3 regions of the Paenibacillus sp. 2RAB27 genome follow, and region 3 is predicted to be linked to each of the others. Evidence: riboswitches for the same ligand, from Rfam matches in the RefSeq annotation. Region 3 holds a riboswitch; each other region holds the start of a gene.
What was found. A riboswitch is a leader RNA that binds a small molecule or an ion and turns the genes downstream of it on or off. The one in region 3 is predicted to bind ZMP and ZTP.
Positions count from the first base shown of each region.

Region 1: linked by a shared signal. The riboswitch ahead of AB4114_RS21370 (GNAT family N-acetyltransferase) and the one ahead of rpiB (ribose 5-phosphate isomerase B) in region 3 are both predicted to bind ZMP and ZTP.
Region 2: linked by a shared signal. The riboswitch ahead of AB4114_RS34260 (bifunctional 5,10-methylenetetrahydrofolate dehydrogenase/5,10-methenyltetrahydrofolate cyclohydrolase) and the one ahead of rpiB (ribose 5-phosphate isomerase B) in region 3 are both predicted to bind ZMP and ZTP.

Region 1 covers NZ_JBFRGR010000016.1:130,337-138,761, forward strand. The annotation lists gene AB4114_RS21360 (helix-turn-helix domain-containing protein) at 51-1,511, opposite strand; gene AB4114_RS21365 (cache domain-containing sensor histidine kinase) at 1,489-3,279, opposite strand; gene AB4114_RS21370 (GNAT family N-acetyltransferase) at 3,617-4,726, opposite strand; ZMP/ZTP riboswitch at 4,774-4,854, opposite strand; gene AB4114_RS21375 (LysE/ArgO family amino acid transporter) at 4,925-5,533, opposite strand; gene AB4114_RS21380 (aminoglycoside phosphotransferase family protein) at 5,595-6,500, opposite strand; gene AB4114_RS21385 (DUF3221 domain-containing protein) at 6,843-7,751, opposite strand; gene AB4114_RS21390 (DUF1801 domain-containing protein) at 7,926-8,336, shown strand; gene asd (aspartate-semialdehyde dehydrogenase) at 8,377-8,425, opposite strand, start outside.
Region 2 covers NZ_JBFRGR010000059.1:820-8,434, forward strand. The annotation lists gene AB4114_RS34240 (leucine-rich repeat domain-containing protein) at 1-404, opposite strand, end outside; gene AB4114_RS34245 (macrolide family glycosyltransferase) at 577-1,782, opposite strand; gene AB4114_RS34250 (PhzF family phenazine biosynthesis protein) at 1,800-2,585, opposite strand; gene AB4114_RS34255 (DUF6886 family protein) at 2,635-3,159, opposite strand; gene AB4114_RS34260 (bifunctional 5,10-methylenetetrahydrofolate dehydrogenase/5,10-methenyltetrahydrofolate cyclohydrolase) at 3,185-4,027, opposite strand; ZMP/ZTP riboswitch at 4,084-4,161, opposite strand; gene AB4114_RS34265 (hypothetical protein) at 4,218-5,852, opposite strand; gene AB4114_RS34270 (RidA family protein) at 6,040-6,498, opposite strand; gene AB4114_RS34275 (hypothetical protein) at 6,543-6,995, opposite strand; gene AB4114_RS34280 (adenylosuccinate synthase) at 7,093-7,615, opposite strand, start outside.
Region 3 covers NZ_JBFRGR010000033.1:33,238-41,662, forward strand. The annotation lists gene glyA (serine hydroxymethyltransferase) at 19-1,269, opposite strand; gene AB4114_RS29020 (TIGR01440 family protein) at 1,306-1,911, opposite strand; gene rpiB (ribose 5-phosphate isomerase B) at 1,928-2,386, opposite strand; ZMP/ZTP riboswitch at 2,491-2,571, opposite strand; gene AB4114_RS29030 (low molecular weight protein arginine phosphatase) at 2,681-3,253, opposite strand; gene AB4114_RS29035 (manganese efflux pump MntP) at 3,309-3,869, opposite strand; gene AB4114_RS29040 (L-threonylcarbamoyladenylate synthase) at 4,028-5,095, opposite strand; gene spoIIR (stage II sporulation protein R) at 5,129-5,896, opposite strand; gene prmC (peptide chain release factor N(5)-glutamine methyltransferase) at 6,182-7,072, opposite strand; gene prfA (peptide chain release factor 1) at 7,072-8,136, opposite strand; gene ychF (redox-regulated ATPase YchF) at 8,170-8,425, opposite strand, start outside.

The DNA.
Region 1 (8,425 bases), on a different contig from region 3:
CATGATTTCATAGAACAAAAGTCACATTGTCGAAAAATCACGAAAAGTGTTTATGTTCGGTTTCTGAAGCTTGCAGGTGTCCCGCCAGTGAATCGTTTAAAAATTTTAATGAAATAATTATCATTCGCGAACCCAACTCGTTCACCAATTTCACTAATCGTTCGATCCGTTTCGCGCAGCAATCTTTGGGCATGTTCGATTCGAATCTGATGCAAATATTGAATAATACTTACGCCCAGTTTCTTCTTAAATAAACCGCTAACATATTTATCATCCATGCAAACTAGCTTTGCCAAGGTGTCTAATGTAATTTCCTCTACATAGTGTTCATGCAAATAGGAAATGATCTTGTTGATCTCAGGATGATCAGAAATAGGAATGCGAGATGCGCTCAAGTGTTTGAAATGTGATTCCAGACGAGCCAAGAAAACAGATTTAAGACGATGATGGTCGGATGCGAGCAACTCCTCTTCATCAACCGTGCTGAGTTGAGATATTCTCGCACACAAATGGACAATTCTCGCGGCTGCTTGCTTCACTTGCTGCTGCGGAGCATGCTGAACTTCGAATTTCCCCCACAGCTCATTCACTGCTCCAACAACGGCATCCCATCTTAGCTGCTCCAAGTTATGCCAGATTTTATGCTCCAACCCCCACGTATCCGCAGTTTCACGCAGAGGTGTGCCTGCAGAAGTGCATAGTTTCGCACTGCATGTGGGATTGTACCACTCCATATTCAATGCAATTAGAACGCTTTTCCACGTTTCTAGGAGGTGTGCAGTTGGGATTAATTCCGTATAGATTAGGCTAACTGGCAAAGCTTGCTCTGAAGGCATGTAGAACTGCGAATTTGTCGGTAACCACATAAATAGGTAGCTAACCCCGTCTATGGTCAGCAAATGCCAGACGGCTGCAGAGGCCACATCGTTTTCTATTAAATGAAGTGCGAAGAAATCTACTCGTGTGTATGTAGGTCGTCCGTGTTGCACCGCGATGATGCTCAAATCGCGTCCTTGAACACCAGGGATCTCAATCTCGCTTTCCTTGCCTTCCGGGGATTGGGCTCCCCCCACCATTAACTTCCACAATTTACGATACACCGTTTCAGCTTCTCGTATTTCGGCACTTCTACGGTCGATTAGCTCTTTTTCAACCTTACTCATCGTCTCTGCTAATGTCTCATGATCCATATAGAGCTTGAGCATATAACTAGTCGCGCCGAACTCCAGCGCTTGCTGAACGTTTTCGAAATCACTCATAACCGTCAGCATGACGAAACGGCTTGTGAAGCCTTCCCTCCGCGCTTGTTTCAACAAGTCCACGCCATTCATCAGCGGCATGACAATATCTGTGATGACAACGTCCGGTTGGCATTCCCGGATTTTATCCATCGCCTCCAAGCCGTTACCTGCTTCCCCAATGATGGTGAAGCCCATTTCCTTCCAACGCATCGTTTCTTTCACTTTCCGTCGAACGAAAACTTCATCCTCAACGAGTAGAACGGTCCACATGGGGATCACTTCCTTTCTGGTAAGGTGTGGACATGAGGAGCGGAAGCTGGATACGAACCATGCAACCGTGTGATACTGGAACGAACTCAAGACTCGCTTCTTTCTTGAAAAGGAGAGCTAAACGCTCTCTCAAGTTTTGTAAAGCGATGCCGTTATGGTCCTTTTTGGACAACCCTTCGCTATATTCGAGACCGACACCATTATCGACCACCTCAAGGGTAAGTTTAGAGTCTTTCGTGAATACATGGATCGAGATGTGACCTTTCTCTTGGATCTGCGAAATTCCGTGATAAATCGCATTTTCCACGATTGGTTGAAGGCTAAGTTTCGGAACGAGTGCGTATTTCAAGTCATCGGCATACACATAGTCAACTTGAAATTGTTGATCATATCGGAATTGTTGGATATAGACATATCCTCGGACAAGCTCTAGCTCTTGTTCCAAATGGATAAGATCTACATCGAGCTTCAGTCCAGCCTCTGTCAATCTGCCAAACGACACACAAATTTTCGGAATTGCGTTGTCCCCTTTTTCCAATGCCAACCAGCGTATTGTGTTCAATGTATTCAACAAGAAATGAGGATTCATCTGTGAAAGCAGCATTTGGAATCGACTGGCTTCCTTCTGCCGTTCCTCAACCTTTAAGCGTTGTACGAGTCCGTTCATATCAGCAATCATTTGATTAAATGCTTGTACAATGGGTTGGATGTCCCCGCCGTATCTTTGATCAGGGAGTCTTACTTTCAGATCTTTCCGTACGACATCGAGCATTTTAGCTTGAATGAGTCGAAGTGGACGCGTAACCGCGGAAGCGATAAGAAACGTGATGATCATAAAAGCGATTGTGAAAATAATAAGCGTGCCCATATAGGCATTCTGAATCGATCGAAGCTCAGCAAAGAGTACATGGGATGGCACTGTTTTGATTAAATAAGCATGGAAAGAGGGTACAACTGTATAGTTGATAAACGTACTCCCTTGTATGAAAAAGCCGTTACTGGAACCGTCCGTAAGCAACCGATCGATGATCGGTGACTCCAATGCCATGGCTGACTTGTCAGCACCAGAATGTACGATCTCGTTTCCTCTTTGATCAATCAAATAATACTGCTCGGAAGTTGGACTTCCGTTCGTAGCTGATTTAAACCAACTTTCGTAGTCCACCGCGATGTGGATGATTGCTCGAATGGTGCCATCTGCATCCCTTGTAGGAGTAGAAATAGCTACGAGCTGCGGGCTTTTGTTAACATCAAATAGCACTTCATTGCTTTCCAACTGCCATTGATACGGTGCAGAAGCTGATAAAGCACTTGTAAACCAAGGTTTTGCCCGAATCACTTCATAATCTAAGCGCTGCGCTGGCGGGAATGAAGTATACACGTTACCGAGTAAATCAACAATCGTATAGAAAACGGGTGGACTAGAGATGAAAAGACTATTCGTCACCGAACGAAAACGTTCTTCAATTTTACGCTGATTCACGATTTGATCGACCGCTTCTGGCTGCTTTAACACGGAAATGACGGATGAATCTTGCTCAAACATCGTAATCGTCTTAAACGTTGTGGCGAGCAGACTTTCAAGTGACTCATTCATTTTGTTCATTTGTACGAGGCTTTGTTCACTCGTTTTTTGTTGTAGATTGAGCTTCACTTTTTGGAAATTATAAATATCCAAGACGGAGAATGGCAGAAGAATAAGTACGATGAAAGCCAGAAATAGGCGATTTTTTAATGTTAAAGATGAAAACCAGTTTAGTAACGTCACGTGAATATCCCTCGCTTCGCTGTTCAGTATCAAATATTTTCTTAGTCTACCATACAGGGATCTGGAAAGAGAACAACCCAGAGGACGCCGCAAGATACACTCACTCTTGGCTCCTACAGTTCCCTAAATTGGCAATGGTTACGCCTGCGACAACTAGCCCTACCATTCTAAGAACTTTCCCTCAACCATTCAAGGAACAAAATCCGCTATTTCATAGAACGATTTACTGATTTATCAGATCAAAGATCGATTTTCTCACGTGCAGAAAGCAAAAGCTGCCCTCAAAGTAGATAATTCTACTTGTAGGACAGCTTTATTAGATATGCGATTACACTACTTATTCAATTTCACGTTCATATAAATTAGCGCTCCAACCGCGGCCATCATATCTACCACGATGAATGAAATCAAGGCTGCGATAATAGTCATTCAGTGTTGGATTATCTGCCATACAGTCTAAACGCAGCCAGCCTTTGCCTTTGTTCTTTATATAATCTGCTGACCAAGCTAGAAACCTGCTGCCGAAACCCTCTCCTTTATATTTTCGGGACACGACTAAACGGTGTACGTAACCAGCATCATCATGGAACAAGTCTCCCCAAATCTCTTCGAAATGCCATTGGATGGAAAAACAACCAATCAACTCACCGTTCTGACACGCGACAAATACTTCTTGATCATTTATAAAAGTTGTTAAATAGGCATTGTTAAAAGAATCCTCTCTCCACTGTGTGAATCCCTTCGACAATTGAATCCACTGAGCTGCTTCAACAAACAACTTCTGAATTGCATCTAAATCTTCTATTTGTGCTTTCCTTATCATAAATAAATCCTTTTGCTGCAGCGCTGCGGTAAACTCGTCTTTGCGCCAATGGTACTCAATCTTTGAAGCAGTAGCGAGGGCTCTCTCTTCACCAAATAGTCTAGCAACGACATAAAGAGCAGCATCGAATCCCGCGGTAACCCCAGCGGACATTACAATTTTCCCGTTATCAATGTACCTTACATCTTCGACAATCGTAGCACTAGGTGGTGCAATTTCGCGCAATAATTCAAATGCATTTCGATTGGTCGTCACTCGTAATCCATCCAGCAAGTTTGCTTTCGCCAACAAGAGCGCACCTGTGCAAACAGATAAGACGATTTCCGCGCTAGCAGCAGTATGGCTAATCCATGATGTAATCATTGCGTTGTTCATTTCAGTTCGCGATCCTAAACCACCTGGGACAATCAAAATGTCAGGCAATGGGCAATTGTCTAAGCTGTATTTGGGAAGAATCGTGAGACCACTGACTGTTGTCACAGGTTTTTGCTCTTCGCCCACCGTGTAGACCTTGAAATCCTTGCCCCAATTACTCGATACCCCAAACACATCGAACGGACCGGCAATATCCAATAGATCTACCTTTTCATAAATGAGGACTGCCACATTTCTAGCTCGTTCCATTCCATTCTCCTCCTTGAAATAAAAAAAGTATTTGATCGATTGATCAAATACTTTGCCCAGGCGAACGGCTGTTATGGAATATGTGCTCCCCCGTAGTGATCTACGTTTCGCCAGTTACACATACCAAATATTCCCTTAATTATATTCGGTCATAACTGTGAAAATCAAGAAAAATTTCTTCGACCATGCCATATTTGGTTAGATTAATTGTGTAATTAAATAAACGGAAGTCACCCACATGATTATCGCTGATACTTTATTGAGATACGTCATAAATGTGTTCGATTTATCTAATTTCCCAACCTGTCTCCCCACGACAGCAAGAGCAAAAAACCAAATCCATGACACAAGTATACAAGCAATTGCAAATACCAGTTTTTCTTTTCCAACATAGTGGATAGAACTTGTCCCAATGACGCCGATCGTATCCAGAATGGCATGAGGATTTAGGAGTGAAACCGATGCAGCAAACGCGATCTGCTTCTTAGGTGATAAAGCTTTTTCATCGGATGACGTGTTGGCAGGTTTACTTTTCCAAGTCACAATCCCCATATAGATCAGGAAAAGTATGCCTAGTACGAAAAGCACGAACTTGATAGCAGGTATCGTGACAATAACGACGGATATACCTAAAATAGCCAAAGTAATCAGTGCAGTATCGCAAAGTGCTGCTGTGAGAACGACCGGTAATGCCCTAACTAAACGTGGTTGTGTCACACCTTGATTAAAAACAAATACATTTTGAACACCTAACGGTAAAATCAGACCTGCTGATAAAAGAATTCCTTGGAAGATGGCAGTAAGCATGATGTATTTTCTCCTATCTACAAATCATCGTAAACATATATTCAAAGGGAACGTAGATGCGCTATTCGCATCGCGTCAAATGCTCACAAAGCACCTCATCAATCGCACGTCGGGATATAGCGGCTAATCCTGGGTTCTTATCTATGTAGTAAGCGTAAGCAATTAACCCGAATGAAAGCGCCCAGCCGCGTCCTCGCGACCATGTTGCTTCATCGACTGTTAGCAAAGAGCGGAATTCCTCTCTGCTTTCAGTCGTGAGAAATGTCCATGCAACCATGAGGTCGCAGGCAGGATCGCCTACACCCAATGTACCGAAATCGATCACGGCACTTAATCGTCCCTGTTCTATAAGAAGATTTCCCGGATGTAAATCTCCATGGATCCAAACGCCCTGTCCCTGCCATACGGGAGCTTGAAGTGTCAAGTCCCATACAGCCTCTGCCACGGCAGGGTCGATGATTGTGTTCAAGCTTGCGATTGCATCTCGAACTGCCGCATCACGCATCGCCAGAGGCTCACCCCTGCCAGAATTGTGAGAACCTGAGGCTGGCCCACCAGTAGGATCGATTGACTGCATAGCATTAACGAAATGCGCAAGAACTGTTGCTGCTTGGTTATAGCTGTCTACTTGTCCAACTGTCGCATTCTCGCCATCGAGCCAACTATACACAGACCAGTACCATGGGTAGTCTTCGGTGGGAACGCCTTTTGCTAAAGGTACTGGAATGGATATCGGGATCATCGGGGCTAGCTTCGGCAGCCAACGCTGCTCTTTTTCCACTTGTCCAATGGCCCAATCTGCTCGAGGTAATCGAACAGCCATATCATCACCAAGCCGATAGATCGCATTGTCTGTTCCTGCTGAATCCACAGGTCGGAGAGGCAGCTCTGCCCATTGTGGAAATTGTGAAGAGATCAGTTGTTGCACGAGTGTTAAGTCAATAGCAATCTCTTTCGATTGGCTCATTCGAACACGTCCTTTGGAGTAATTCAAGATCATCACATTAACCACAATAGCGACAGCGACAGCTCCAGCAACCCAAGCCCCAGCAACAGCCTAGGCACTCTGCTTAATGTAAATAGATGGAAAATATGCAGCTAATATTATGCTATTTTTCACCTTATTTGAAATAACTGTAAAAAGTACAGCTATTTTCATACATAACCACCGAAATCAACTGAATCGAGAGAATTAGAAGTACTTTTTCCATCTAAATTCTAAATTTCGCCCTAAACTGACAAAATAGCTGGAGTTTTTCCAGTTAATCAATAATTTCTCTCTGTCCACCTCGACTAAATGCCCTTGAAACTAACTATCCACGGCGACCTTTGTCACAAATTTCTCACTACCGAAATCATATCCAGCAAACCAAATTTTCACCAGCTTACCAACCGTTATATCGGAGAATTGTGCTGGGCCGCTTTCCTTTCTTAGTTGTGCGAATGGAAGTAGTTTATATTTCACACCATCAATTTCAATGATACGCTCCACGTTAACGCCTTCGCCAGTTGTAACTACTCCAGTAACCTTACCACTAGCATCACCGGCGCCATTGCCATGTGCGATGATCTCGAGGCGAAGTCCCATTGTTTGACCAGGGTAGCTCGTCAACATCATGCCTTCCGCCCACACTTTAACGGTATCTCCAATCTGAACTTCATTCGATTGCAGCTTCTTCCCTTCAAACTCAATTCGTGCATCGTCTGACATGGTATACCACGCAGCATCAGGCATTTTGTTATCTTGACCAATGAATTTATCGGATGAAACGACCAAAAAACTACCCTTCTCATTAATTGCAGTAATTTTACCAGTCATTCCAGATTGCTCATTAATCGTATAGACGGAAATATTCAGTGGAAACTCGGCACCGATCGCCTCAAATATGGATTGTTTAAGACTTGCCTTCTCTGCATCCGAGAGTGTTTTGGCATGTTCGCCTACGCGGCGCACTTCCAGAAATGCTTCTTTCTCATTGCTATAAGAGGATTGAGGCCTGACTTGATGTTTTTCAAAAACTGCCCCTAACGTAATTAGTTGATTTGTATATTTTTGTAAATCTTCTTTAGATACAGATTTCATCGGTTTAGGCGCTTCTTGGAGCTGAGCAGCTCCTTCATATTGATCCAATCCCTTTCGATCACAGCACCCCGTAATCAGGACCACACTAAGAATCGTACATTGAACCATTGGAACCCAATTTCGCTTTGTCCACATGAAATACTTCCACCCTTCTCCCACGTGATTATATGCAATTCCAGTCGTATGTATTAGACGATCATTTCCTGATAAATGTTTCTATTTCAAACAATATTTTGGTAAAATGATCATGACTCGCCATCACATCGGTATCATCGTTAAGGAGTGTTCACATTGGCATACGAAGCAAAAATGAAAGAAACGGATAGCAGCGTCCTTGAGTTTATCGAAAATGTGGAAAGTGCTAAAAAACGTGAAGACGCTTATCAATTATTAGATATTTTTACAGAAGTGACAGGGTATGAAGCCAAAATGTGGGGTCCAAGCATTATTGGTTTTGGCACTTATCATTACAAATATGCATCCGGTCATGAGGGCGATGCTCCTCTAGTTGGGTTCTCGCCGCGAAAAGCCAAAATCAGCTTGTATTTTGCAACAGGGGATACCGATCGCGAAGAATTATTAATGCAGTTCGGCAAGCACGAGGCTGCAAAAGCCTGTGTATACATCAATAAAGTAGCAGATATCAACGTTGATATCTTAAAAGCTCTAATCAGCCAATCGGTTACATTTCTGCAGGAGCGTTACCCAAGCCATGATTAAATTAAAACAGCAAGCATCCGAGATGCTTGCTGTTTTGATCTTATTTCGCTTGAATATAACCTTCCGCTTTCAGCAACTCAGCGATTAGC
Region 2 (7,615 bases), on a different contig from region 3:
TCATGGACAATTGAGTAAAGGTAGTCTCCACCACCTTCTTTCAAGAAACATAAGTCTTCTGGAAGTTTAGGGAATATCCAATCCGACAACTGATTTGCCATCTGTTTCAGTAGATACCCGCTTTCTTCACAACTTCTATACAAATAATAAGATCCTGCGGTATAAAAAGCATGACTGCGATATTCTTTTTTAATTTGGATAACATCTTCGATATTCTCGCCTTGGATGATGATTGTTTTCACCAAGTAAGGCTCTAACGCTACTAACACGCTTGTGTATTGCTTCGGCTCCCCATCTGCAAGATGCCACAGTCTTTCGCTAAGCACAAAACATTCCGAGTTTCGTATCGCCAAATCAATGACTTGTGCGTAGGCATCTCCTTTGGGATCTGTATGCATTCTCATTTGTTGAATCTCCATTTCAAATCGTAGTAATAACGCCAACACAATCAGGAATTATGACTATTTGTCCCTTCCAACAACTTAAAACAAACTCACTACATATTTTACCATAATTAGGAATCTATTTTCGGGAGAAAATAAATAGACCCCCAGCTTCATGCTGAGGGTCTTCATTCTACTTAATCCCATACTCCCTTTTAAACTTAAAAATCTCATCAACCGCCTGGCGATACCCACCTGATTCTCGAAAAGATTCGCTTATTTTTGCAGCAGCAGTCAAAAATGAGGAGTCAGTTAACACCTGATCCACCGCTTCCCTTAGTTGTTCAGCACTCAAAGTTTGCATTTGCAAGGTCACACCTGCTCCGATACTTTCGACTTGCTTAGCAATCATCGGTTGATCAGCGCTTTGTGGGATGACAAGGAGTGGAACTCCGTAATAGAGCCCTTCATGCGTACTATTCATACCACCATGTGTGATAAATAACTTCGTGTTGGGCAGCAATTCGGTTTGTGGAACATAGGGTTTCACAGTAAAGTTAAGTGGAATTTCCCCTAAGTCAGATATTTGAACGTTTTTCCCAATTGACATGACAATGGTATGTTCCGTATTCCCCAAAGCTTCCATACAAAGTTTATAGAAATTAATGGATCGGTTAAACACGGTTCCCAATGAAATGTATATTGGTTTTTTCGCTTGGATTCCTTCAAAATCATTGCTTTCTGAGCGTAACCGCGTTGAAATCGATGGCCCTACGAATCGATAGGACTGATCGAACGATTCTCCATTCGGTTGAAACTCCCTCGTGGTATACACGATTGTAAGCGTTGCAGGATTACAACATACTTCATAAGGAGAATGGATCTCTACATCATATTTTTCCTTCACCATCATCGTCAGGTTTTGAAATTGCTCATAAATAGGCTGAACAATTTCAGAAGGGAAGTTATTTAAAAAATGTTCCAACTCCTGATCAATGGATTCTTTGGACTGCGCAAAAGACGTACAAGAATTAATTGCAGGAAGCTTAAGCAGCTGACCAAGTATACGTCCACACCCGAACATGGAATCATGGATGATATAATCAAATTTCTCATCTTTGATCTGTTCGAGCACGCTAGGTATAACAATGTCTGCAGTAAGTAATAATCCGTTAACTCTCTCCAACAAGTAGTTTCTTCCACCTGAGATGAAAGCTTTTATAAACTTTTGGTCGTCAAATGTTCGTACGGTAGCCCCCGTCTTTTCAATTCGCTCTCTAAACGCTTCTATGCAAAAGTACACGACCTCTTCGCCACGGGAAATCAGCTCCTGCACGACTCCGATCGTGGGATTGATATGTCCCTCTGATCCACCATTTATAAATAAAATGCGCGCCATTTCTACCTCTCCTTATGCTAGATGAACAACTCGCTCCTCATAACCATTACTGCTTGGCCTGAAAGTAGAACTCTGTTTTCATGTAAACTAATTTTTAGTATACCGCCTCTTGCGGACGCCTGATACGCATACAAATCTGTTTTATTTAATTTTTTGCCCCAATATGGCGCAAGACCACAATGTGAAGAACCGGTTACGGGATCCTCATCTACACCTACTGCTGGGAAAAAACATCTCGAAACAAAGTCATAATCTTTCGATCGACTTGTCACATTGATCCCTCTAGTTTGAATCGTCCGCAACAAAGAGTAATTAGGACTTAGACGCTTAATGATGTCTTCAGATCCAACTTCAATGAAGTAATCGAATCTATTCCGTCCAACATATAGAGGATCAATTTGAAGTGCATCCATCAATTCTGATGGATATTCACATGTGCTCACAGGTTCCGACGGAAAATTAAGTTGAATCCAAGCATCTTGCTTTATTGCAGTTAATAGCCCACTTCTGGTAAAGAAACTTGCTTGTTGGTTCAGTGGTAAAATGCCCGTTGCCCACAACATATGCGCGCTAGCCAATGTAGCGTGTCCGCACAAATCCACCTCAGAATTAGGTGTAAACCATCTAAGCGAATACCCGTCTTGCTGAGGAAACAAAAAAGCTGTTTCTGACAAATTCATTTCTGAAGCAATTCGTTGCATCAACTCTTCATCAAGAGGTTTAGAAGTTAAACAAACTGCAGCAGGATTTCCCTTGAATACTTGATCCGTGAAAGCATCCACAACATAGATTGTCAAAGCCAAAATAATCCCACCTTTCTTCTTTTTCGTCTTTCGAAAATCTGCTCCGAATTCAAGATGTCCTCTGCTCAGCAAAGCCCATCCGACACATCGAATACTGAAAACTAGATTGCTGAATTTTATCCGATAGATCCCATAAATTTGTTAGGAGCCGTACTTCAATATTTCTTTTAAAAAGCTCACCGAATAGATCCTTTATTTCAAATTGATGTATGGGAACTTGTGATTTCTCACTCACATAGTAACCCGCTCCAAGATCTCGCTCATAGAAATCTGATGAATCAAATTCATAGATATATAACGTTGTATTCTTCATGATTTCAAACCATTTATGCTCAATCGCTACGACGTGATTCATTGCATTTGAAGACAAATAGTTCCTTTTATCTTCCTCCGTAGTTGCCTCATTGGCATAAAAAGTAACTCTCGGACAGTTCCGAGGCGTTAGGAAATTGGGGAAACATTTATCATTAATCGCCCATACTAAGCCTTTGGTTGGGTCCAGATCTTTTCTTGAAGGCAGTCTAGGATTGAAAATAGAAATATCTTTTTCTTCACTGACGTGAAACAATTTCATCTAACTCCCCCTTTTTCAACCTCAACTACACTAACTTTTCTGCCGCATCGACGGTGTGTTTCAACAAGGTGGCTATCGTGACAGGTCCTACTCCTGCAGGAACAGGGGTAATTGCGGATGCTCTTTCCTTACAAGCCTCATAATCAACATCCCCAATGTTGCCTTCGTTATACCCCGCATCCAACACGACGGCCTCTTGTTTAATCCAATCCCCTTGCACAAATTTCGGTTTCCCAACTGCCGCTACCACAATATCAGCTAACTGTACCATCTCTACTAAATTCGCCGTCTTTGAATGGCATATCGTTACTGTTGCATTCCGATTGAGTAACATCAGGGAAACAGGTTTTCCGAGAATGGGGCTTCGCCCTATAACAACAGCGTGCTTGCCTTCCATTGAAATGCGATAATAATCCATAATAGCAAGAATCGCCGCCGGTGTACAAGATGGGAAATCGGCAAAGCCGAAAGCATTTTGAGCAAACCCGAGCGTCGTGACACCATCTACATCTTTCCCGATACCGATCGCTTCAAAGGCAGCCCTTTCGTCAATATGATGAGGTACTGGGTGTTGCAATAAAATCCCATGGACACTTGGGTCAACATTCAGTTTCTGAATTTCAGCAATCAAATCTGCTGTCGAAGTATGCTCGGGAAGTTCAATACGAATCGACCTGATACCAAGTCGTTTACATGCATTTCCTTTCATTTTCACATAAGTAGCTGACGATGGATCACCACCGACCAGAATCGTAGCCAAGCAAGGAATGATTCTCTTCCCAGCTAATAGATTAATTCTACTTTTCAGCGCCTCTTTCATGTCTGTTGCCACTCGATTACCATCCAAGATTACGGTTTCCGCGCTCATCTTATCATTCCTCTCAAGTTAGGTTCAAACATAAAGAGGTAAGGGGATTTCCCCTTACCTCTTGCCCAGGCGTACGGCCGTTATCGATATGCTCCCTCATGGTTCCCCATGCTCCGCCAGTCACACATCGTTTATTAGTTCCTCTATCATAGCAATGTATGCCAATATTTTCAATTGCTTTGCACGAACATCATGACAAAGTTGCAGGTGACATAAAGAACGAATACCACATATTCGTCATGAAGACATCAAGAACTACGAAGTAAAACATCTCAAGTCCAACATTTCGTTCGGCCAAACCTTTTCTCCATAAGCGGGTTAACCAATAAGAAATTGCTGCAAACAGAACAAGTAAAATCAAGCTAACCCATACCGATTGCAAGAAATCCGGCATCACCTGCAGCGCAATCGGTTTCCGGTAATCGCCAATAAATAACGCTTTGACAATGAGATACATCGCCATAGATATGCCAAAGTGCCGCTTCGCATGCTCGTCATAATGATATTGCCAAAATACACTGATCACGATTAAATAAAGGCCAGGCAATAGAATCCATTTTAAGCTAATTAGTGCCGTTAGTACGCCAATCCCCCAAAATAGTGGTAAATTCCCAGCAGCTTGTTGGAAGTCCTCTGCATGAATCCTGTTCATTCGCTCCGCATAAGGAAGCTGATCAGTGGCATAGTAGACCCGATACGTCTCAGCGTTTACAGCATCGAGCCATATAGCTAGTGAACTCCCTTTGTTCGAAGCAAACATCGGATACACGGCAAAACCGCCGAATTGGCTAATCCGCGTAGCATTCAACATTTTACCATCCTGAAAGCTAATCGTGTACACCTCTTGACTCGTTTGACGCCTATTTTTCTCATACACTGACGAAGCGACAAGCGTTTTTTCACCAGTAGATGACTGCGTAAATGTAGGATGCAAAATGGTATCGGAATCGTTCCCCTTCGTGACAGGAAGATTAAGGACTTCATCATATATCTTATCCGGTTGATTCGCTGGGAAAGTGAGCATATGTAAGGTGCTTTTACCTGATTTGCGTGAGCTCGTTGTATACGCGGTAATAAATGTAGAACCATCCAAACCTAACGCCATATCATCTAAGCTGCTCGTTGCATAATCCACGTCCTTCAGTTTCATCTGCACAAGCGGCTTCAAAGACGTCTCTTCTAGTTTCACGTAGTGAAAGGATTCGCTGCCATCTTTATTGACGGCGTAAACAAGAGATAGGCTGCCCCCAGAGGTATCCTTTACACCGTGAATTTGTTTCACATTCGCTATATCAAGTTTCGTCCATGTAAGCTTGGCATTCGGATGAAATTCACTGACATACAGCGTTGAATCATTGTATGCGAGCATAACGCTATTCCCTTTGGGGCCAACCACTGTTTGCACACTTTCGATCTCGTTCTCCAAGAGTGTGTTCTTCGAACTCCATGAACCACTCTTCCATTCACTCGCATACAGTTTATTGCCGTCCCCGATCCAAATCACATGATCCTTATCTATCATCTTATAGCCACGGATACTGCCAACGTCTGGTAAAAGACGACTCTCCGAACGATTACGTCCCTCTTCATCAATCGTAACGATTTCTATTGTTTTCCCTGCCAAATAGGTGAAACTGCCATCATCAAGCATTTGTACAGGTTCACCATAGGTGGCCAACTGTGGTAATTCCGTTGCACGCCCGAATGGTTCTGGATATGGCTTCACATTTTCATTAGCTAACATGAAAGACTGAATGATTCCGATGATGACGATGACTGCTAGAAAAGGTACATAAGTAAGTAGCTTCCATCTTGCTTTTTTCAATTCTTAATACCTCCAAACCTTATTTGAAAAATAAAAAAGAGATGCTCATTTAATTTTCCACAGGTCAATAACTGCCTACGCCAATGATATCATTGATTCCATTATGCTTCACTAAAAAAATAAGAGCGGAACGGTCCATGATTTATCATGGACCGCCCGCTCATTCATTGTAAGGGTATTCGAATTCTCAATCCGCTATTTCAAAAATAGAATCCACAATAATCGGCAGGTTATCTCTAAGTGAAACAGCGCCGAAGACCGATCGGGCAGACTTCCCTTTTTCGCCGAACACATCCAGCATCAGATCCGAACATCCATTGAGCACCAAATGATGCTCTTCAAATTCAGGAACAGCATTCACGAATCCTTGTAGTTTGACAACTTGTTTAACGTGCTCCAGAGAACCTAAGGCAGATTGCAGAACAGCAAGAATCTCGATACCTGTTAATCTAGCAAAGTGATAACCTTCTTGTGTTGTGTACGCCTGTCCCAATTTCCCTTTAGAATTGCCGGATGGACCCTTGCCAGAAACATATAGTAATCCGTTCACTTTCACAACATTCACATATTTCGCTGTGGGTTCACTTGCCTTAGGAAGCGTGATTCCAAGTGACTCTAATCTTTGTTCAATGGTATGTTCCGGCATGGTAAAGTCCCCCTAAATGAATCTATTCTTCGTGTACCCTTCCATTATTTACAAGCATTCATCGTATTCCTTACAATCACAGGCCCTAACTTCCCCGTTTTGGAATTCGATAAACGAACCTCCATCGTACTATTCGTTACATCAGCCGTTATATCATCAATCCTACCAGCCCACGTCGGACCGCCTACTTCAGGGGTTGGGAACAGTTTGAAACGCCAGCTGATCTCATTTGGAATAAAAGCAAACCCTTCGTACCCATCATAATTTCCCGCTGCAGACGGCACTGGTAAATGATTCGCATGGATGCTAATACTTGTTCGTGGAAAACTTGGTGTTAGCTTCACTTTGTAAACGAGCGCTGCCCCCTTGGCATTCACTTGATCCGCAACGACAGATTCAAGAACGGCACTACATGGCATCAGTACTTCGGCATCACTTTGAACGGGATGAACCAAGACACTCCCAACCATCCACACAACCACCATCATCTTCTTCATAAATCCCCTCCGAAACATGTTTGGTGGTTATTTTTCCCAATGTTTCGCGATTTATGAGAGAGCTACCTCGCGGCGGCCAAAAGTATAACTGCTGAAATTATCGCTGAATCACTTGCTCGCGTCTAGGACCCACAGAAACCGTAGAAATCTTCACACCGATGGCGGATTCGACGAATTGAATGTAGTTCTTTGCCTCTTCTGGAAGGTCTTCCATCCGTTTTACCTGAGAGATGTCACATTCCCAACCTGGTAATCGCGACAGAACAGGCTTAGCCGCATCCATCCATGCATTGACTGGAAAGCGATCAACAATGGTACCATCCGCCAATTCATAACCGACACAGACTGGAATTTCATCCAAGTAACCTAGTACATCCAGATTTGTTAATGCGACACTTGTCGCCCCCTGAATCATGCAGCCATACTTGGTTGCAACGACATCGAACCAGCCCATGCGTCTCGGACGCTTCGTGTTTACACCATATTCACCGGCATCGCCTCCGCGACGACGTAATTCCTCAGCTTCGCTGCCCGCAAGTTCTGAAACGAAAGGGCCAGCACCAACGCAGCTCGAGTAAGCCTTGACTACCGCGATGACCTCTGAGATAGATCTAGCTGGC
Region 3 (8,425 bases):
GCCCTACAAAAGTAGCTATTAGTAAGTCAAACCTTGGTAAAGCGGGAATTGCGCCGTTAGATCGGACACCATGCCACGAGCTTTCTCAAGCGTAGCTTCGTCTTTCGGGTTTTTCAACGTAAGCGCGATAACCTTCGCGATGGTTTTCATCGCTTCTTCGTCCATGCCGCGGGAAGTTACAGCCGGAGTACCCAAACGGATACCGCTTGTTACGAACGGGCTAGTTGGGTCGAAAGGAATCGCGTTTTTGTTCGCTGTAATACCGATTTCATCCAAAACGTGCTCTGCGTCTTTACCTGAGATGTTCAGATTACGCAAGTCAACCAACATCAAGTGGTTGTCCGTACCGCCGGAAACAAGGTTGATGCCTTCAGCTGTAAGAGCTGTTGCCAAAGCTTGTGCGTTGTTGATTACATTTTGACCATATACTTTGAAGTCCGGTTGAAGAGCTTCACCGAAAGATACAGCTTTCGCTGCGATCGTGTGCATCAAAGGACCACCTTGGGAACCAGGGAATACCGCTTTATCAATTGCTGCAGCCCAAGCTTTCTTCGTAAGAATCATACCGCCACGAGGACCACGAAGCGTTTTGTGTGTTGTTGTTGTTACGAAATGTGCGTGTGGCACTGGGTTCGGGTGCAAACCAGCTGCAACTAGACCTGCAATGTGCGCCATATCAACGAAGAACAATGCGCCTACATCGTTAGCAATGGAAGCCAAAGCTTCGAAATCAATCGTACGCGGGTACGCACTTGCACCAGCAACTAACATGCGAGGCTTATGTTTGAAAGCTGCTTTACGAACATCATCGTAGTCGATGCGGAAATCTTTTTCGCTTACGCCGTAAGCTACGAAGTTGTAAAGGATACCGGAAGCATTAACCGGGCTACCGTGTGTTAAGTGACCACCATGCGCAAGGTTCATACCAAGAACCGTGTCACCAGGGTTTAGCGCAGCCAAGTAAACAGCCATGTTCGCTTGTGCGCCGGAATGTGGTTGAACGTTCGCGTGCTCAGCACCGAAAAGCTCTTTCGCGCGATCACGAGCGATGTCTTCCACGATGTCTACGTACTCACAGCCACCATAGTATCTTTTGCCTGGGTAACCTTCTGCGTATTTGTTCGTAAGTACAGTACCCATAGCTTCAAGAACCGCTTGGCTCACGATGTTTTCGGAAGCAATTAGCTCAATTTTGTCGCGTTGACGGCCAAGCTCAAGGTTCATTGCTTCTACGATTTTCGGATCTTGCTTGCTCAAAAAGTTTGTCATATGGAATTCCTCCTAAAGATGATAGTTAACATGTAATTAGCAATCTGCATCAGGTGCAGCTTGTTGATAAAGTTGATCCGCCAGATCCGCGGAATACACAGCTCTAGTACCACCGATGAGCTTCGGCCGCGCGAATGCCATCGTGACATAAGCCTGGCCAATATGGCGCACCGGCGGCCTCACGGGAACAGCGACTCTGCGCAGATGCATCCCAATCAGCGTTGAGCCGATATCGATGCCTGCATGCGCCTGAATCGTCTCGACAACGACCGGCTTCGCGAAGTGTCTGTACGCGTAGGAAGCCATCGAACCCCCGGCCTTCGGCACGGGAATTACAGATACAGGTTCAAGCTGCGGCACCAGCGCCAGCAACTCTTCTTCCACAATCAGCGCACGGTTTAAATGCTCGCAGCATTGAAACGCCGCATGCAGCCCGAACTCGCCGCAAATGCGCGCAACCGTCTCGAAAATCGGCTTCGCTGCATCCAACGTGCCCGATGTCCCAATCCGATGTCCGAGGATTTCACTCGTGCTCGTACCGATCACCAAGATATGACCGGGACGTAAGCTACCGACAGTTACCAGCTCACGCAGATTCGCTTCCAAAGCTTCTGCGATAGGTTCATACATAGAATCTGTCATTGGGGCTCCCTCATTTCTAGGGATGTACCGTGAAACGATCTTCGATGCTCTGCACTTTATTGATGCGGTTCTTGTGGCGGACACCTTCCGAGAACTCGGTTTCCAACCAGATTTTGACGATTTCTTCTGCTACCCCAGGTCCAACAACTCGCTCACCCATCGCTAGCACGTTCGTATCATTATGTTCACGTGTCGCTTTCGCGGAGAAGAGGTCATGCACAAGTGCACAGCGAATTCCCGGAACTTTATTGGCAGCAATGGACATCCCAATGCCAGTTCCACAAAGCAGAATACCTTTATCTGCTTCTCCCGATACAACTTTTTCGCAAACTTGAAGTGCATAATCCGGATAATCGACGGAGTCGCCGCAGCTGCATCCGAAATCGATCACTTGATGACCTAATGATTCAATAAAAGGAATGATAACATCTTTCAAACGATAGCCTGCATGATCTGCACCTAAAGCAATTTTCATGAATAAAACGCTCCTTTTTGACTGTTCGAATTCGACCATCCTATTATATCCCAAAGCTCACCAAAAACGAAAAAAAGAGCGCACACGCTAAAAAACGCGCGTTGCTCTTTTGCCCAGGCGACCGGCCGTATAGCTCAATGCTCCATTGTGGTTACTCCCACTCGTCGCCAGTTACATTGAGTCTTGCTTGTTACTTGTATTTTATCGCATTCCCAGCGATGTGTAAAGCTCTATTGACCTATCCCACTAAGGACCTTGATGGAAAAAACAAACGTCTGTGTTAGCCTTGGAAGACTAACGTATTTTTTTCACCAATTTATCTAGACTCCGACTAATTTCCTCGGCTGTATACCGATAATCGGCTAGTGACCCGCCATAGGGGTCCGAAATATCATAGTCTGGAATCGTGTTTTCCAACGCATACAAGCGGCTTCTTTCTTCCACAGTTACCGTCTGAGATAGCGCTTGTTTGAGCTGAAACTCTGCCGCAAGCTGCTCTCGCTCTTCAATCGCCTTGAGAATGCGAGCATCGTCCTCTACATACTCTTTGAGCGTATATGTCTTCTCGACCGCATGAGGAAAGCGCCCAATCACGGTACGTTTATGCCCAGTCGTCATCGTCAAGACCAGGTCAGCCCAATCGAGATCCGCAGCACTAATCGCTAGCGAACTAATCGACTCCTTGAAACCCGCTTCATGAAGAAGTGACTGGCTGTTTCGCGAGATCGGACCACCCGTCATCGCAGATACACCTGCCGAACGGACCTCCGCCGCAAGCCCCTCTTGATGCACCCTCATACGCAGCAAACCTTCAGCTAACGGACTGCGGCACGTATTTCCTGTACAGACAAATAGAATTCGCAACATGAAATCCTCCCTGGAATAAACGGCTATATCACCGTTCGTACTTACCCGTATTGTATCATAGTAAAAACTTGATCCCAAACCCTAATAGAATAAGTCCACCGAATGCCTCACCATATTCCCCAACCCAACCGCTAACTCGTCTGCCTAGCAGTAAGCCCGCTATCGAGAGCAAGCCGCCAAATAGACCGAAGATCAGTACTGTAAGCACAATGTCCGTGGCAAACATCCCAAGAGAAACGCCCACTGAGAAGGAATCTATACTAACACTGAGGGCAAAAATAATAAGCCCCCATAACGTTCGATGATCAAAGGCCGAAGCCTCTTCCCCGCGTATCGAGCTATATACCATATGTGCGCCAAGCAAAATAAGTAAACATCCCCCTGCCGCCGTAGCGACATTCCCCAGAAGGAGGGAGACATACTGCCCCATAAACATCCCCATCAATGGCATTAGCACGTGAAAAAGGCCGATGACAATGCTAATTTTCAAAATATCAATCAAACGAATGCCCTTCATCCCTATGCCAATTCCCAATGAAAAAGCATCTAGACCCAAAGCAATCGCCATTATTCCAATTGTCATGAGTTCCCCAACTTGTACCCCAGATGCGAGCATAGCACGATCCCCCTTGTCCACGATTCTTTCTCAAGATATGCGGACAAACTGGGAATCATGCTAATCACAATAAACGGCTACGCCGTCCTTCTTGGACGGTAGCGTTTATCCAGAAATATAAGACAATTTAGTGCGTGAAACTTATAAAAGCTTATATTTTAGAGGCGGACCCGTTCATGACCCGCTGCTTTGAGTAGTCGATTCATAATGGCGCTGCCAATCCCTGCATCTGGAACACCTTCTGCAACAATATAGCTAATGCCCTTGTGATCAAAAGTTCGCAGTGCGGCATAAAGGTCTCGAGCTATTGTTTCTGGCTGTGATAAGGAACCGCATGCGACAACGAGATCCGCTCGGTATCCACCTACTCTTTCTTCAAAAGTGAGAATCCCCGTCGACTCTCCCCGTGACTTCGCGGCATCGATATCGCGTTGAATCCATGCTGAGACTTCCAGCTGGTCGTCCCCTTGAACGATGTGCATATAGCCTTTCGGCGCATAGTGCGTATACTTCATACCTGGCGCCCGAGGCGTATCCGCAGCTTCAACCTCTGTTGGTTCAGCCACATGAATATGCACGTCTGACAAAACCTCCTGCAACTGCTCCGCAGTCACACCACCTGGCCGCAACACGTATAACTCACCGCCTACAAGTTGAATAACTGTTGATTCTACACCGACACCTGTTGCACCACCGTCTACAATCCCGCCAATCTTTCCATCCAAATCATCACGCACATGCGATGCCAGCGTAGGGCTCGGTCTACCCGAGCTATTCGCGCTCGGCGCTGCGATCGGAAGTCCCGCTTCTCGCAGCAACTGTAGGGCCACTGGATGATCAGGTATACGGATACCGACCGTTTGCAGTCCGGCTGTAACGAACGGCGAAAGGCTACCTGCACGTACAGGTAGCACAATGGTTAATGGTCCAGGCCAGAAAGCCTTCATAAGCGCTTGATGATAAGGTGTGAGACTATCTGGCTGAACAAGGCCTGAGAGCTGCGTCACATCAGCGATATGTACGATTAGAGGATTGTCGGAGGGTCTCCCTTTTGCGGCAAAAATCTGTAAAACCGCTTCGGTATTCGTCGCATCGGCACCTAGTCCGTAAACCGTTTCAGTCGGAAAAGCGACGGTATCCCCTTGTCGCAAGAGACTCGCTGCCTCTGCTATATCCTGGGCTGACGCTCTCTGTTCGCCTTGATTCACGTTCCAATAGGTTGTCACTATCACTCTCATCCTTACTTGTATGAAATAAAATTAGCTAAACCACGAAAAGATCGCCTTAAACATTTCCCAAATGAAGAACTTCACTTTCGGTTGAGCTGGCTCTTCGGTCGTGGAAGTTGCAATTGAAGCTGCTACTACCTCAGCTTTAGCGTCTTTTTTTACAACTTTCTCTGTGGAAGCAGCCTTGTCCTTGCTAGTTTTAGCCTTATCTTCTTTAACCGGTTGCTTTTCCTTGCCGTTCTCATCCGTTGTTTTGGCCACTACAACTGCTGCCGAAGCAACCGCTTCACCTGATACGGAATCTACAAAACATAACGGTGGAAATAAGACGCACCACCAATTTTGTCCTTCACCAGAACCAATCACAACACGCAATGCTTCATAATAACCGGCTGGGTAGACGTCATTTCCGTACATTTTGGTTGGAAAAGGGACAACACCAAGCTCCACTGTATGCGGGTAGTTGTAGCCGCGGGAGGCAATCATCTCGCCAACGAGTTGATCGAATTCAGGCAAATGCGCATTCACAACAGCTCTCGCCTCGTCCAAGGAATGGGGTTGGGCAACCCAATCTGCCATACGAGCAATAATCGCATCGCGAATCTCGCGTTTTAAAGCTTGGTCCTGCGCAGAATCCGAGTTTGCTAGAATACGCAAACGAATCGATTCTTCAGGTATCGTAGGCGAAATAACCGCCGCATTCGTACGATTGGATTCCCAACACATAATCATAAGTATAAGTGCAAAAACAATGAATGATAAGCTCTTAACTGAGTGGCGCTCCGTTCTCTTAACCATGGAGAGTAGCCCCTTTCCCGTTCCCGTCTTCTATCCTGAAATAACGATGTCCTAAACAGGGACAGCGTTATGGAAGCCTCGAAATTGGTGCAACCAATTTGAGGGCATTCCAGACATTCCATCTTCTGATGATGCCGCAGTATGCGGCAGTGAATGTCTACTAGCCAGTATGGACAATAGTGGGTGGGGCTAAACCTATGAATCTATTATTTTTGTAAAATGATAGAGTTGGTCCGCCAAGGGAAAAAGGCGGAAAGAAAGCAGCCGATTCTAGAAGGAAATCGGCTACTCCATGGAGCGGATCGCGATCACATGGCGATCGATCCCCTGGAGATCCTGCACGAAGCGGATCTCCGACCAATCCGTGGCGGCGCGCAGCAACGCCGCAACCGCCTCCGCCTGCCCGATGCCCACCTCGAACCCGACCACGGTCGGGATTCGTGGCAGCCGGTGCAGCTGCGAGATCATCCGGCGGTACAGGTCGAGTCCGAGGGCACCGCCGAACAAAGCTGTGTGCGGCTCGAATAGCCGCACCTCAGGCATCAGCGCAGGCAGGTCGCCATCCGGGATGTATGGTGGGTTCGACACCACCATATCCGGCGCGAGCCCGCGCTCAATATAAGGCTCGAGGAGGTCGCCCTCGAGCCACTCCACACGCGCAGCCACCCCGTGGCGCTGCGCATTCTTGCGAGCCATCTCCAGCGCTGCCGCGGAGATGTCGCTGGCCGCCACGCGCCACGCAGGGCGCGCGTGCGCGATCGTCACCGGGATGATGCCACTCCCGGTGCCCACATCCGCAAGGAGTGGAGCGCCTTGCGGGTACAGACGCGAGCCCTCGTGGAGCATCGCTTCCACGAGCAGCTCGGTCTCCGGCCGCGGGATCAGCACGGCCGGCCCAACTTCAAAGGGAAGGCCGAAAAAATCCTGCTCACCGGTGATGTATTGCACCGGTTCACCCGCGGCCTTCCTTGCAACGAGCTGGTCCCACGTCGCGACCAGCTCTACCGGCATCTGTTCCTGCCACCAGCGGAACAGCAGTTCAGTCCGCGTGCAGCCTCCTAAGAGGTGCTGCAACAATAACTCTGTGCAAGACGAAGCCTCTGCGACGCCTTGCTCCGTTAAAAAAGAAGAAGCCTTCACAAAGGCTTCTCTTACACTCATGTTTGCAATCGTCATTACATCGCCTCTAAGGCATCGGATTGTGCAGCAATGGTTAACGCTGACACAATTTCCGCCATATCGCCGTTAAGAACTGTCTCTAGACGGTGAAGCGTCAAGCCGATACGGTGGTCGGTAATCCGGCTTTGCGGGAAGTTGTACGTACGAATACGCTCTGAACGGTCGCCCGTTCCGACTTTGCTTTTACGCTCGCCGGCATATTTCGCTTCTTCTTCTTCACGCAATTTATCTGAAATCCGCGTACGAAGTACGCGAAGCGCTGACTCTTTATTGGAGTTCTGCGATTTACCATCCTGACACGTTGCGACGATACCCGTTGGTACGTGGGTTACACGCACAGCGGATTTCGTTGTATTAACGGACTGACCGCCTGCTCCACTGGAACAGAATGTGTCTACGCGAATATCCGCATCGTGGATCACGATTTCCACATCTTCTGCCTCTGGCATAACAACAACCGTCGACGTGGAGGTGTGGATCCGTCCACCGGATTCCGTTACTGGAATACGTTGAACACGGTGCGCACCGCTCTCAAACTTGAGCTTGCTATAAGCACCTTTACCCGTAATCATAAAAATAATTTCTTTAAATCCGCCCAAATCATTCACGGATGCATCCAAAATCTCCGTTCTCCAACCTTGCGCATCCGCATAACGCGTATACATCCGGTAGAGATCGCCTGCGAACAGCGCAGCTTCATCGCCGCCTGCCGCGCCGCGAATTTCCACGATGACGTTCTTGTCATCATTAGGGTCTTTCGGCATCATCAAGATGCGAAGATGTTCTTCGAGTTTAGCGGATTGCTCGCTAAGCTCGTCGATCTCCATTTTGACCATTTCGCGCATCTCATCATCCAGCTTCTCATTCTGCATCACTTTCGCATCAGCTAGCTGTTCGCTCACGCTCTTATATTCATTATAAGCATCGTAAGCTTCCTGAAGATCAGATTGCTCTTTGGAATACTCTCTTAGTTTCTTCGTATCACTCGTTACATCCGGGTCACACAATAACTCGCTTAGTTTGTCGTAGCGGTCCACAATGGACTGAAGTCGATCCAACATAGGGGATCACTCCTTTCTTATTTTTATCATCAATTAAACGTTGAAACGGAAATGCATAACGTCGCCGTCATTTACCACGTAGTCTTTACCTTCAAGACGAACTTGCCCTTTTTCCTTCGCACCCGCCATGGATCCAGCAGCAGCCAAATCGTTATAAGAAACAACTTCTGCACGAATAAATCCACGTTCGAAATCCGTATGAATGACGCCAGCCGCTTGAGGAGCTTTCGTTCCTTTACGAATCGTCCATGCTCTAACTTCTTGAACCCCAGCTGTGAAATACGTGTAC